Regions from separate parts of the Streptococcus sp. ST16 genome, predicted to be linked through region 1. Evidence: predicted binding sites of a transcription regulator. Region 1 holds the regulator's gene; each other region holds the start of a gene.

The links. The regulator NrdR, encoded in region 1, represses ribonucleotide reductase genes. The targets are predictions, from matches to a motif close to ACACNATATATNGTGT.
Region 2: the regulator NrdR is predicted to act here: its motif matches at 3,261-3,276, upstream of nrdD (anaerobic ribonucleoside-triphosphate reductase).
Region 3: the regulator NrdR is predicted to act here: its motif matches at 2,323-2,338, upstream of nrdH (glutaredoxin-like protein NrdH).

The regions. Positions count from the first base shown of each region.
Region 1 is NZ_JBJUSE010000013.1:44,310-49,148, forward strand. Features, by position in the region: gene ACIY14_RS08070 (NADPH-dependent oxidoreductase) at 1-278, opposite strand, end outside; gene dnaI (primosomal protein DnaI) at 275-1,171, opposite strand; gene ACIY14_RS08080 (DnaD domain protein) at 1,172-2,335, opposite strand; gene nrdR (transcriptional regulator NrdR) at 2,336-2,809, opposite strand; gene ACIY14_RS08090 (GntR family transcriptional regulator) at 2,950-3,315, shown strand; gene ACIY14_RS08095 (ABC transporter ATP-binding protein) at 3,320-4,015, shown strand; gene ACIY14_RS08100 (ABC transporter permease) at 4,031-4,759, shown strand.
Region 2 is NZ_JBJUSE010000003.1:86,575-91,413, reverse strand. Features, by position in the region: gene ACIY14_RS03215 (GNAT family N-acetyltransferase) at 1-280, opposite strand, end outside; gene ACIY14_RS03210 (GNAT family N-acetyltransferase) at 290-790, opposite strand; gene ACIY14_RS03205 (hypothetical protein) at 834-974, opposite strand; gene nrdD (anaerobic ribonucleoside-triphosphate reductase) at 986-3,193, opposite strand; gene ACIY14_RS03195 (damage-inducible protein CinA) at 3,323-4,839, opposite strand, start outside.
Region 3 is NZ_JBJUSE010000006.1:51,706-56,544, forward strand. Features, by position in the region: gene ptsP (phosphoenolpyruvate--protein phosphotransferase) at 87-1,820, opposite strand; gene ACIY14_RS05460 (phosphocarrier protein HPr) at 1,826-2,089, opposite strand; gene nrdH (glutaredoxin-like protein NrdH) at 2,452-2,670, shown strand; gene nrdE (class 1b ribonucleoside-diphosphate reductase subunit alpha) at 2,756-4,839, shown strand, end outside.

The DNA.
Region 1 (4,839 bases):
GTATGAAGACTTGCTCCCTTTTCAGCTCGGTTCAAGTCACCGACAAAGAGCAAAAAGGTTGCTGACTGGCGAATGGCTTCCTGAGGAACCAGTTCATAAAGAGCATCTTTCTTCTCTTGACTGCGCACAAGAATCACAGAGTAGGATTGGAAATTTTTCCAAGATGACGCCATTTGTCCAGCAGTCAAAATCTCGTCCAAGTCTGCTTGAGGAATCTCTTGCTCCTTAAAACGACGAACTGAAGTATGAGCTTTCATCAGTTTAATGGTTTCTGTCATCGGCGATTTTCTCCTTCTAGTCTCGTTTCCTCAGCTAAATAACGGATTCGTTCCATGACCCGTCTAGCTTCCCAAGTCTCGTCATTTCCATTCTTTCCTTTGGCAAAATGTTTTTCCAAATCTTGGAAATTAAAGTTGGAAGTAAAGAAGGTTGGCAAATCTTCCTGCATGCGGTACTGAAGAATGACTTGGAGAATCTCATCACGTACCCAAGGGGTCGACTGTTCTGCACCAATATCATCTAAGACCAGAACTTCAGCTAACTTGATGTCATCCACCAAGGTCTTCACAGAACCTTCACCGATGGCATTTTTCACATCAATGACAAAACTTGGATAGTGGAGAATAGTCGTTGAAGCCCCACGTTTTTCAGATAGGTCGTGAGCCAGAGCCGCCATCATGAAACTCTTACCGACACCAAAATCTCCGTAAAGATAGAGGCCTTTTCGGATACTTGGGTAAAGGTCAACAAAGGCATAGAGTCTCTCAAAAATCGGCAAGCGTCCTAGATCATCCAGGTCAATCTGAGCTAATTTCGCTTTCTTGAGACTTGCTGGTAGGTTGATCAATTTGAGACGATTCTTGATTGCCGCCTCTTTTTCAGCCGCGATTAGTTCCGGTGTTTCTTCATAAGAAACGTCCGCATAACCGTGATTCATGACCAAGATAGGCTTGTAACCACGCGCTATATAGTCCGCATCCCCACGAAGAAACTTGTCCCGTTCTGTGATATATTGGTTGAACTTGGAGATGCTACGATTTAACTCCTCTGGGCTGAGGGATTCTTTCTGGATAAAAGCCGCTACATCGGGGTCCTTCATGATCTGCTGGACCAAGTCCTGATACTGAAAACGACTTGTCTGACGTTTGATTACATCACCAACACTTTCCATCTAGTCTCCTCCTTCTTCTAATCGGGCTAACATTTCTTGTTTTTTTCGTTCTAGTTCCAGACGAGTTTCCTCACTGGTTTGATTTTTATATTCTGGATTACTCCACTTGGGAACATTTGTCTTAGTCGAGCTAGTTTTCGATTTCTGGTCTTCTTGCCCTTTTTTCTGACGCTCTCGAATCCGAAGCACAGCTTCTTCTGCTGTTCGAATTTTTTGGTAAGCATAGTCATTGGCAACCTTCATGGCATATTTCTCATTGACATTTGCCGAATCAACCTTGTTAAAGGTTAGAAGCAAGATGATATTGATGACTTCGTCCAATAAGCCTAAAGACGCCATCTGGTGAAGGAGTTCTCTTTCACTTTGGGTGATGTTTCCCTTACGTGTTTGCTTGATTTCGGCTAAAAATTCTAGGGGAGTTTTATTTTGGGCTTCCCTGATAATGGTCATTTCTTTGGGGCTAAAGTCAGAAGATGCTGGCTTTTGCGCAATCTTTTCACGCATGCGTTTGACTGAAATAACCTGAGCCACCGCTGTCGCTTTGGCTAATTGATAGGTTTCAAACCAAGTCCATTTTTTTTCATCTGCGATGGCAAACAATTCCAAAACATCTGCCTGCTCATTTTCAAAACGCAAGCCATCTCGAGCCATCAGACGCTGGAAATGTTCCAAGTCAAAATCATTTTTTAACTTGCTTTTAGACTCGATTGGTGTCACTTCTTCAGTCAGGGTTGGAAAGACTTGACTCAAAGAAACCGAGAGTGCTTCTCCCTCACTTGGAGCCTGCTTCATAGAAGCAAGTGCAGTATCCCCAATCTTTCGCTCCAATAGTCTGCTATAGACAGAATGACTTAGAAATTCCTGACTGGAGAGGGGAGGATGAAGCTGTAATTCATAGGTTTCTCCCTTTTGATAAAGGGTCAACAAGTCTACAGCAGATAAGATTTTAAAGGACTGGAGGAGCGTATTCATCCCGAAGTTTAAATGATTAAGAATGTTAGCAAAAAGGTGTTCCTTCTGCCCACCATCCCAAAAGGTAATGGCATATAGATAGAGGCTCAGTGCCTCCTGACCGATAATCGGGAGGTAGCACTGCACCAGAGAAGAGGTATCTTGTGACACCCGATTATTCTTTAGAAAAGAAAAACGGTCATTTGGCTTCATTTACTTTTCCTTTTTCTTTTTTGAGGACTGGGTGATCTGCTGGAGCAGACTCTCCAACTCACTCACATCCTTAAAGCTACGATAAACACTGGCAAAACGAACATAGGTAATCTCATCAAGCTCTGCCAATTCTTCCATGACTAAAGATCCAATATATTCACTTTGGATCTCATTCTCACTGCGACTACGGAGTTTTTGCTCAATACGATTGACCACCATGTTGATTTCATCACTTGACACAGGACGCTTCTGGGCTGAACGGATAATCCCATTAAAGATTTTATCTCTTGAAAATTGTTCTCGCGTACCGTCTTTTTTGACGACAACTAGCGTTCTTTCTTCTACTCGTTCATAGGTTGTAAAACGATGCTGACACTCGTCGCACTCACGTCTTCGACGGATGGTATTTCCTTCTTCGGCTTGTCGACTATCAACAACACTAGACTTGGTAGCCCCACATTTTGGACAACGCATGCATTTCCCTCCTTGTCGTTTTCTTTTCATTATACCATTTTTTGAGCAATTCCCAAAACAATTCTTATTTTTACTTGACAAGTTTTTTGTTTTATTGTATTATTTAATTAGAACAACAAAGAAAAAGAAAGGAGACTATGATGTCCTGGTCATTTGATAATACAAAACCCATTTATTTACAGATTATGGAAAAAATTAAACTACAGATTGTTTCCCATGAACTGGAACCCAACCAACAGCTCCCAACCGTGAGAGATTTGGCGAGCGAGGCTGGGGTCAATCCCAATACCATCCAGCGCGCCTTATCGGATCTCGAACGTGAAGGTTTCGTTTATAGCAAGCGAACAACTGGTCGTTTTGTCACCGAGGATTTGGACCTCATCGTTCAGTCCCGCAAACAACTTTCCGAAGAGCAACTGCAACACTTCGTCTCTTGCATGCTTCAATTTGGCTACAAAAAAGAAGAACTGCCAAATGTATTAAGCGACTATATTAAAGGAGTTTAAGACTATGACACTACTAGCACTTGAAAATGTATCAAAATCATATGGAGCAACTGCGGCACTTGACAATATCTCACTAGAGATCTCAGCTGGAAAGATTGTCGGGCTCCTCGGACCAAACGGATCCGGAAAAACAACCCTGATCAAACTGATCAATGGCCTCCTTCAGCCAGATAAAGGACGTGTTCTCATTAACGGACAGGATCCAAGTCCTGCTACCAAGGCGATCGTCTCTTATCTACCAGACACAACTTATCTCAATGAGCAAATGAAGGTTAAAGAAGCCCTTACTTACTTTAAAACCTTCTATCAGGATTTCAATCTTGAACGCGCCCAACATCTGCTTGCAGACCTTGGCATTGATGAAAATAGTCGCTTAAAGAAATTATCAAAAGGAAACAAGGAAAAGGTCCAACTAATCCTCGTTATGAGCCGTGAAGCCCGCCTCTACGTTCTGGACGAACCAATCGGAGGCGTGGATCCAGCTGCCCGTGATTATATCCTCAATACCATCATCAATAACTACTCACCAACCTCTACGGTGCTGATTTCAACCCACTTGATTTCAGATATTGAGCCAATCTTGGATGAGATCATCTTCCTCAAAGACGGAAAAGTCGTCCGCCAAGGAAATGTTGATGATATTCGTTACGAGTCAGGTGAATCAATTGACCAGCTCTTCCGCCAGGAATTTAAAGCCTAAGCAAAGGAGATTATTATGTTTTGGAATCTAGTTCGTTATGAATTTAAGAATGTCAATAAATGGTATTTAGCGCTCTATGGAGCTGTGCTTGCAATTTCAGTTTTGATTGGAGCTTTTCTTGGTAGCCTTAGCCAGAGTTACAATTCTAACAATGCTGTTTATTTCATCTTCTTTTTGGTACTAGTCTTTGGAGGACTCAGCGTCACTCTTTGGATTGCAACAATCTTTTTAATCATCCGAAGATTCAAGGGGAGTGTTTATGACCGCCAAGGGTATTTGACCCTGACCTTACCTGTCTCTGAGCACCAAATCATCATCGCAAAACTTTTAGGTGGTCTTGTCTGGTCCATCTTAAGCTATATCGTCTTTATCTTGAGTGTATTGATTATCTTCTTCTTAACACCAATAGAAAAAGACTTCACTGTCCTCTATAACTTCATTTCCCCTTACCTCAGCTACGGCTGGCTGTATGCCCTATCACTATTTGTCGGTTCGATTACATGGATTTTATCCATTTACCTCTCCATCTCAATCGGACAACTCTTTAATGAGTATCGAACAGCTATGGGGATTCTAGCCTATATCGTCATTGCCATCGTCATTGGTTATGTTTCTCTCTTTTTCCGAATTGAAAATGACTTTAACATGATGATTGGTACAGAAATTCTGCGCGATCTCTTTTTATCGGCTATCTACTATCTCGGTACCTACTATATTTTGAAAAACAAGGTTAATTTGCAATAAAAAATGCCCAGCTAGAAAGTGTACTGACCCCAAAAAGTTAGACAAATAATTTAAGTGAAGGATTTAGTTCTGTATTGCAC
Region 2 (4,839 bases), on a different contig from region 1:
CCACAAATAATTTGTCATTCAAGGACAAGCGCAGGGCTAAAAATCCCAAAGGCAAGCCAGTCTCACCAAAGGATAAAAATTTGATTGCAGGAACCCAGCCTACTGGCAGGTTGGCAGCATCCTCTTGCTGCTCTACAATCTTTAAACAATCCTCATAATCCTTTGCTCGCTTCCAAGCGGAGCCCATGCCACCGTGCATATAGGATTTTGCTGCATCGAACTCCGCAATCATCTCTAATATCGCTTCTTTATCTTCCAAAGTTGGTCGTCTTAGCTCCATGCTTCCTCCTTAATCGACATCAATCCAGTAGCGCTCCGTTCCGTTTCGAACATCCTCATAGACACCACCATTAGCTAAGATAACAGCTCGGCTGGCAGGATTTTCTGTGCTACAAGTTACCAGAGCTCGTTTGATATTCTTTTCCTTAGCAACTTGCAGACCTTGGCGGAGAGCTTCTTTGGCATAACCTTTGCCTCTTTCAGATGGACGAATGGAGTAGCCAATATGGCCCCCATTTTCTAGTAAGTAGTCATTTAATCGGAGACGAAGGTTGAGAAAGCCAAGAGCCTGGCCTGCTACGTCAAAACTAACCAGCTGGATAGCAGGAACCCAGTTTTCAGGAATATTGAGTCCCGCTTCCGCTTGAAGATTTTCTTCTAGCCACTCTTCATAAACAAAATTGTTGGCGTTCCAAAACCCACCATCGTGGGCTGATTGGGTCTGTTCAAACTCTGCCATCATCTCTAAAACTGTTTCTTTATCTGCCAATGTTGGTCTGCGTAGTATCATTTTTACCTCCAATTAAGAGAAAAGCGAGAGCGAACTCTCACTTTTATTTTTTCTTGTTCTTGTTTAAAAACTGTTCTCTGAGGTTGAGCAAGCGTTCTTTTTTACCTATTCCACCTTTCGAGTGTTTCTCGTGATAACGGGTCACTTGTGCGCGTCCCTTATCGTCTAATTGGTATTTCCCCATTCCATTTCCTTCTAATTTGTTACTTCATGTCCAGCTGTTTTAATGGTTGAACCATTCATGTGTTTGACACGCGCAGCGATTTCCTTGTGGCGTCCATTAACCATCGGACGCGCTTGAGGATTTCCCAGATAACCACACGTACGTTTGACCACATCTACTGTTTTAGGGTCGCTATTGCCACAGTTGGGACAAGCAAATCCTCGCTCAGTTGGTTCAAAATCCCCTTCAAAGTCACACTTGTAGCAACGATCAATCGGAGTATTGGTTCCTAGATAGCCGACACGGTCATAGGCATAGTCCCAGACAGCTTCCAGGGCCTTAGGATTTTGTTGAAGAACTGGATACTCACAATAGTGGATGAAACCACCTGACGCACCTGCTTCTGGATAAACTTTTTCAAAATCTAATTTTTCAAACGGTGTTGGATTTTTACGGACATCATAGTGGAAAGAGTTGGTGTAGTATTCCTTATCCGTGATGTCAGGAATAGAACCAAACTTTTCTGTATCCAAGCGACAGAAGCGATCTGTTAGACTTTCAGACGGTGTCGAGTAGATAGAGAAATGGTAGCCATATTGGTCAGACCACTCTTCTACCCGACGTTTCATATCGCGAATGATATCCAGCGTGAATTCCTTGGCTTCTGGATTGTGTTCCCAGCTATTTCCAAAGAAGACTGTCGCTACCTCGTACAAACCAATGTAGCCCAGCGAAACTGTCGCACGACGATTCTTAAAGAGCTGATCAACGCTCTCGTCTTTTCCAAGACGGCGTCCGAAGGCCCCGTACTGATAGAGAATAGGGGCGTTTGCTGGTGTTGCTTCCTTGGTCCGTTCAACACGGTAAACTAGAGCATCTTCTGCGATATTCATCCGCTCGTTGAAGATTTCCCAGAACTTATTCATGTCGCCCTCAGACTCAAGAGCAATGCGAGGAAGGTTGACCGTCACAACACCTAGATTCATCCGACCAGAATTGACTTCTACGCCATTCTCATCCTTCCATCCTTGGAGGAACGAACGGCAGCCCATAGGTACCTTGAAAGAACCAGTCAACTCGATAATCTTATCATAGGATAAGACATCCGGATACATCCGTTTGGTTGCACACTCGAGGGCCAACTGTTTGATGTCATAGTTTGGAGTTCCTTCTTCCAAGTTAAGGCCTCTTTTAAGCGTAAAGATGAGTTTAGGGAAGATGGCTGTGCGGTGTTCTGAACCAAGCCCCTTGATACGAATGGTCAAGATAGCTTTTTGAATTTCCCGTTCAAAACGACTAGTTCCCAGACCAAAACCTAGTGAAGTAAAAGGTGTTTGTCCATTTGAAGTGAAGAGGGTGTTGATTTCATACTCAAGAGATTGCATGGCATCATAGATGTCTTTTTGGGTTTTCTTCCAAGCATAATCATCCCGTTTTTCAGGCAAGACCCATTCTTCCGCATCTTTGAGGTGCTTTTGATAATTCTTTTCCGCATAAGGCGCCAAGACTTCATCGATACGGTCAGCTGAGCAGCCCCCGTACTGGCTAGAAGCAACGTTGGCGATGATTTGTGAAATCTGAGCTGTCGCAGTCTGGATAGACTTGGGACTCTCTACCTCCGCATTGCCAATTTTAAAACCATTTTCCAGCATGCCTTTAAAATCAATCAAACAGCAGTTGGTCATAGGTGTATAGGGACTATAGTCCAAATCATGATAGTGGATATCCCCTTTTTGGTGAGCATTGGCTACGTGCTTAGGAAGCATTTGCAGCCCGATTGATTTCCCAACAATCCCCGCTGTCAAATCACGCTGGGTATTAAAGACATCACTGTCTTTATTAGCATTTTCATTGACAACTGCTTGATCTTTATTGAGCAGTTTATGGATACTAAAGTTGATATCTGTCGCTTTTGAGCGCTCAAAATCCCTCTGTGTCCGATAAGTAATATACTCTTCAGCCAAGGCATATTCTTTGGCTTCGAGAAGTTCATGTTCTACGATATTCTGAATCTCATAAATCTTCACACCTTTAGGGAAACGACTGTGAATTTCGGTAACGATTCTTTCAACTAGACCATTTAGGCGTTTTTCTACTAGAGGCGTAACGTCCATAACCTTTTCCGCCGCCTTGTGGAGAGCCTTGTCAATCTTGTCTACATCAAATACTACACGTCTACCATCTCGTTTTTCAACAAACAAGGTGGGAACGGTTGCAAGCTTTTCTTCTAATACAATCATATCCATGCTCTTTTCTAAAATATTGTTGAATAGTTTATATTCAGTATTATACCACTCTAAAAATAAAAATCAATATCTTGTGTCAAAAATCCTAAAATTTTTAAAATTCCACAAGATATTGATTTTTTGTTATTTTGATTTATAAAGTTTGAACTCGCTAGTATCTGTCTGAACAAGCTCATATTTTTCGCTAAGCCAGCTCTCTACATCCGACCACAAGGCAACTTTTTGATTGACCATAATCATCTTTGGTTGATTTTCTTTTAGATCATTCATCAGTTTGGTTTTATTTTCGTCGCTTGCAGTATAGAGTGTTGGTGTCACTAGGGAAGTCGGCGCCAAGCGTTCACTTGCACGATAGAAATCTGGACGATCATCCCAAGCATAGACACGATCCTCAGAACTCGTTTGCTGTTTTACCATGCTAGTAAGACGTTCTCTCTCCTGATAAGTCGCTGGATGCGAAAGGTAGCGACTCACGATAGGAAGAACAATAAGATAGGCAAGGGCAATCAGTGGTAGATAGAACTTTCCTTTGAGGAAAGAGGCTTTTTTCTCACGTCTTCTTCTACGACGACTGCCTCCATCCGAAACATCTTCCTTGATTCCTGTCAGAAGGAGCAAGACCAAGAAAGGAATTAGTACCACAAGATGAGTACCGTTGATGGGTTCTTTGGAGAAAATCAAGAGCCCCAAAGAAAGCAATAAGCCCAAACTAGCAGCAATTGATAGGGAATACTGCTTAGCTGGTTTTGACTGGAACAAACTAGAAAAGAGCAAAGTAAGGGAACCTAGCCCAATGGCAAGTAAGCCGTAGAAGGCTGCATTTTCAAGCAAATGTTCATTTGAAAAGAGGCTAAGAGTATTTACTGGATACAAGGTCTGGCTAATGGCATCCCCAAAACTACCTGTTAATACTGTATAGTAGCCCAAAGGATAGAATAAGAGTGAGAACCCTAAGGCTGACGCAAAAAATTGATATAAGCCATGAACAAAGTGACCTTTGCCTAAGTTAAAACCGATAATTCCCAAGGCTAGTGTAGCTGCAAATAAGGCTGTTGAGATTGGCGCAAGGAAGAAAGCAAGTGCAAGGCTCATACCAACACGTAAAAATCCTTTGTCATCGTTTGGATAAGCTAGATAGTTCGTAACAATGCTAAGTGAATAAAATAGGAAAGGCAAGGCTAGCAAGAGAGCATAGCCACCACCAAAAGCGAGACCTGCTACCAACAAATTAAACACAAACACAAGCTGCTTGGCTTCTTCTACACGGCCTGTAAGAGTATCCACAGATTTAAAAAGAAAAACACCTGCTCCAAATAAGGCCAACCACTCAACCAAAGCAATCAGAATACTGCCTTGCGAAAGATAGGTAAGCAGGTAATAGAGCAATCCCTCCGTCCCAAAATAATCGGTATACATTTGACCATTTTGATGCAAGGCCCAACCGGTATAAAGATCCTGAGTTTGTTGCGGGCTTACTAAACCCAAAATAAGGGGGATAACCACAGAAATAGCTGTAGCCACTAAACTCCAAAGCAAGATACTAAAAAAGGGAATCGGAGCTCCTTCTCGCTTTTCTGGAACGGACCAGTCTTGGTACTGAGATTCTTCTTGTTTCTCATCTATTTTCCCATATACATTCA
Region 3 (4,839 bases), on a different contig from region 1:
TCTGATTTGAGAATCCTATATTGAAAATCAATCACCAAATTTTTAAAACAAAAAATCCCTGCAACTGAGTTGCAAGGACCTTTCAATTAATCAAAGTCAACGTATTCTTTTTGAAGTTCAAGAACTTCTTCCATTGTTGAGCATTCTGTAAGGGCACGGTTTGCGTACTCTTCCATCTTAGCTGTATCCAATTTCTTCATCAAGCTACGTGTACGAAGAATAGATGTTGCTGACATAGAAAACTCATCCAAGCCCATTCCTACAAGAAGTGGAACAGCTTTTTGGTCACCAGCCATCTCACCACACATACCTGCCCATTTACCTTCAGCGTGAGCTGCCTTGATAACATTGTTAATCAAACGTAGGATTGATGGGTTGTATGGTTGGTAAAGGTATGAAACTTGCTCATTCATACGGTCTGCTGCCATTGTGTATTGGATCAAATCGTTTGTACCAATTGAGAAGAAGTCAACTTCTTTAGCAAATTGGTCTGCAAGCATTGCTGCTGCTGGGATTTCGATCATGATACCAACTTGGATATTATCCGCAACTGCAACACCTTCAGCAAGAAGGTTTGCTTTTTCTTCGTCAAAGACTGCTTTGGCTGCACGGAATTCTTTCAAGAGCGCAACCATTGGGAACATGATACGCAATTGACCGTGTACAGACGCACGAAGAAGAGCACGGATTTGAGTGCGGAACATAGCATCTCCAGTTTCAGAGATAGAGATACGAAGGGCACGGAATCCAAGGAATGGGTTCATTTCATGAGGCATATCGAAGTAAGGAAGTTCCTTATCTCCACCGATATCCATTGTACGAACGACAACAGGTTTACCGTTCATTCCTTCAAGTACAGCTTTGTATGCTTCGTACTGCTCGTCTTCTGTTGGGAAGTCTTGAGAATCCATGTACAAGAACTCTGTACGGTAAAGACCAACAGCTTCGGCACCGTTGGCATTGACACCTTCAACGTCTTTTGGAGTACCGATATTAGCAGCCAATTCAAAGTGTTTACCATCAGCAGTCACCGTTTGAGCATCTTTCAAAAGTGCCCATTCAGCTTTTTGCTTCGCATAAGCTTCACCAGCAGCCTTGAATTCTGCCGCTTGCTCATCAGTTGGGTTGATAATCACTTCACCAGTGATACCGTTAACAGCAAGGATATCACCATCTTTAACAATTTCAGTGATGTTGTTTGTACCTAATACTGCCGCGATTTCAAGTGTACGCGCCATGATAGCTGAGTGGCTTGTACGTCCACCAATGTTGGTTACAAAAGCTTTTACAAAATTTTTGTCCAATTGAGCTGTATCTGAAGGAGTCAAGTCATGCGCAATCACAATCACTTCTTCATTGATAGAAGCTGGGTTTGGCAATTTTTTACCAAGGAGATTTGCCAATACACGTTTTGTCACGTCGCGGATATCCGCTGCACGTTCTTGCATGTATGGGTTGTCTTCCATGCCTTCAAAGATAGTGATAAACATGTCTGTCACTTCTTTCAGACCTGCTTCTGCATTCACTTTCTTCGCACGGATTGTTTCCTTGATTTGACTGATCATTTCTGGGTCAGCAAGAACCATTAAGTGAGCGTCAAAAACTTGAGCTGCTTCTTCACCGAGCGTACCTACTGCTTTCTCACGAATAACAGAAAGCTCGTCTTGTGATGCTTTTAGAGCGGCATCAAGGCGAGCTTCTTCTGCGTTTGTATCTTCGACTGTAATAGTCTCAAATGACAAATCCGGTTGAACGAGTAGATATGCTTTTGCAACTGCAACACCGTCTGATGCTGCGATTCCTTTAAGCATTTCTGTCATTTTCCTTATGCCAATCCTTCTTTTTCCATAGTTTCAGTGATAGCAACGATTGCGTCGTCGGCATCTGCACCTTCAGCTGAAATTGTAACATCAGCACCTTGGCCAACACCAAGACTCATAACACCCATGATTGATTTAAGGTTTACTGATTTACCTTTGTACTCAAGAGTGATATCTGAAGCAAATTTGCTAGCTGTTTGAACTAACAATGTTGCTGGACGTGCGTGGATACCTGTTTCTGCCACTACGTGGAAATCTTTAGAAGCCATAGTTTGACTCTCCTTTAATTGTTTCTTATTTGGATTATATGTGATAACCCTTACAAGACTGTATTATATCACCTTCTAGATAATTTTTCAAGTATTTTATGGATTTTCTTCGTTTTCCTTTCTGATAACTTGCTGAAAATCTTCTATTTATATTGCCAATATACAGTATGTAGTTTTTTTATTTTGAGAAAGTTTGACAGTTCAACGGAAATCAAAATTTATATTTTTTAAAAACACTATATCTTGTGTTTTGATTTCAAAACTGTAACTTTTTGGCACAAGATTTAGTTTAAAAAGTTTGACAAAGTTTTTTTTTCTGATATACTAAGAAAGTAATCTATTTTGAAAGAGGAGTTACGAAAATGGTAACCGTTTATTCTAAAAACAACTGTGTCCAATGTAAGATGACCAAGCGTTTCTTGGACAGCAACAATATCGCTTATCGTGAGATCAATCTTGACGAGCAACCTGAGTATATCGATCAAGTTAAAGAGCTCGGTTTCAGCGCTGCTCCTGTCATCCAAACACCAACTGAGGTCTTTTCAGGTTTCCAACCAGGAAAACTAAAACAGTTAGCATAATTTTAGTGCATCATCCAGAAGAAATTGCTTCTAGGGCTAACTTAGAGGCCTTTCTTTTGTAATCAGGTTAGATAAGGAAAATTTTATGGGATTAAAACATCTTGAAGACGTGACTTACTTCCGTCTCAATAACGAAATCAACCGTCCTGTTAATGGACAAATCATGCTTCATAAAGATAAGGAAGCCTTGGATGCTTTCTTTAAAGAAAATGTAGTTCCAAACACTATGGTTTTTGATTCAATCACCGATAAAATCAACTACCTCATTGAACACAACTACATTGAAACTGCGTTTCTCAAGAAGTACCGTCCAGAGTTTTTGGAAGAATTGCATCAATTTATCAAGGACCAAAACTTCCAATTCAAGTCGTTTATGGCAGCCTATAAGTTTTATAATCAATATGCCTTAAAGACAAACGACGGTGAATATTACCTTGAAAGCATGGAAGACCGTGTCTTCTTTAATGCACTTTATTTTGCTGACGGGGATGAAGCGATTGCAATTGATATTGCCAATGAAATCATCCACCAACGCTACCAACCAGCTACTCCTTCCTTTTTGAACGCAGGTCGTGCTCGTCGTGGGGAGTTGGTATCTTGCTTCTTGATTCAAGTAACTGATGATATGAACTCTATCGGACGTTCTATCAACTCAGCTCTCCAACTTTCACGTATCGGTGGTGGTGTGGGAATTTCCCTCAGCAACCTTCGTGAAGCTGGTGCACCTATCAAAGGCTATGAAGGTGCTGCTTCTGGTGTCGTACCAGTTATGAAACTTTTCGAAGACAGCTTCTCTTACTCAAACCAATTGGGTCAACGTCAAGGTGCTGGGGTTGTCTACCTCAACGTCTTTCACCCAGATATCATCGCCTTCCTTTCCACTAAGAAAGAAAATGCCGATGAAAAAGTTCGTGTAAAGACCCTTTCACTTGGTGTTGTAGTACCAGATAAATTCTACGAATTGGCTCGTAAAAATGAAGAAATGTACCTCTTCAGCCCTTACTCCGTAGAGCTTGAATATGGGGTGCCGTTCAACTACATCGATATCACAGAAAAATACGATGAACTAGTCGCAAATCCAAATATCCGTAAGACAAAAATCAAGGCGCGTGACTTGGAAACAGAAATCTCTAAATTGCAACAAGAGTCTGGCTATCCTTATGTAGTCAACATTGATACGGCTAACCGTGCAAATCCAGTTGACGGAAAGATTATCATGAGTAACTTGTGTTCTGAGATTCTTCAAGTTCAAGAACCAAGCTTAATCAATGATGCTCAAGAATTCCTTCAAATGGGAACAGACGTTTCATGTAACCTTGGATCAACAAACGTGGTCAACATGATGACTTCACCTGACTTCGGTCGTTCAATCCGCGCTATGGTTCGTGCCCTTACTTTCGTTACAGATAGTTCACACATCGTAGCTGTTCCAACTATCGATCACGGAAACAGTTTGGCCCACACCTTTGGTCTGGGTGCCATGGGACTTCACAGTTACCTCGCCCAACAACTGATCGAATATGGATCACCTGAGTCAATTGAATTTACCAGCATCTACTTTATGCTTATGAACTACTGGACCTTGGTGGAATCAAACAATATCGCGCGTGAACGTGGTATCACCTTCCACAACTTTGAAAAATCAGACTATGCTAACGGAAGCTACTTCGACAAGTATGTAACTGGCGAATTTGTTCCAAAATCAGACCGTGTTAAAGAACTCTTCAAAGATGTCTTTATCCCAAGTGCAGCTGATTGGGCTGAACTTCGTGACAAGGTTCAATCAGATGGTCTTTACCACCAAAACCGCCTTGCTGTAGCACCAAATGGTTCTATCAGTTACATCAACGATGTTTCTGCTTCTATCCACCCGATTACGCAACGCATTGAAGAACGCCAAGAGAAGAAAATTGGTAAAATCTACTACCCAGCTGCTGGTTTGTCAACAGAAACCATTCCATACTACACTTCTGCCTACGACATGGATATGCGTAAGGTAATCGATGTATACGCGGCTGCAACTGAACACGTGGACCAAGGACTTTCACTCACCCTCTTCATGCGTAGTGACATTCCAAAAGGTCTTTACGAATGGAAGAAAGAAAACAAACAAACGACACGTGACTTATCCATCCTTCGTAACTATGCCTTTAACAAGGGTATCAAGTC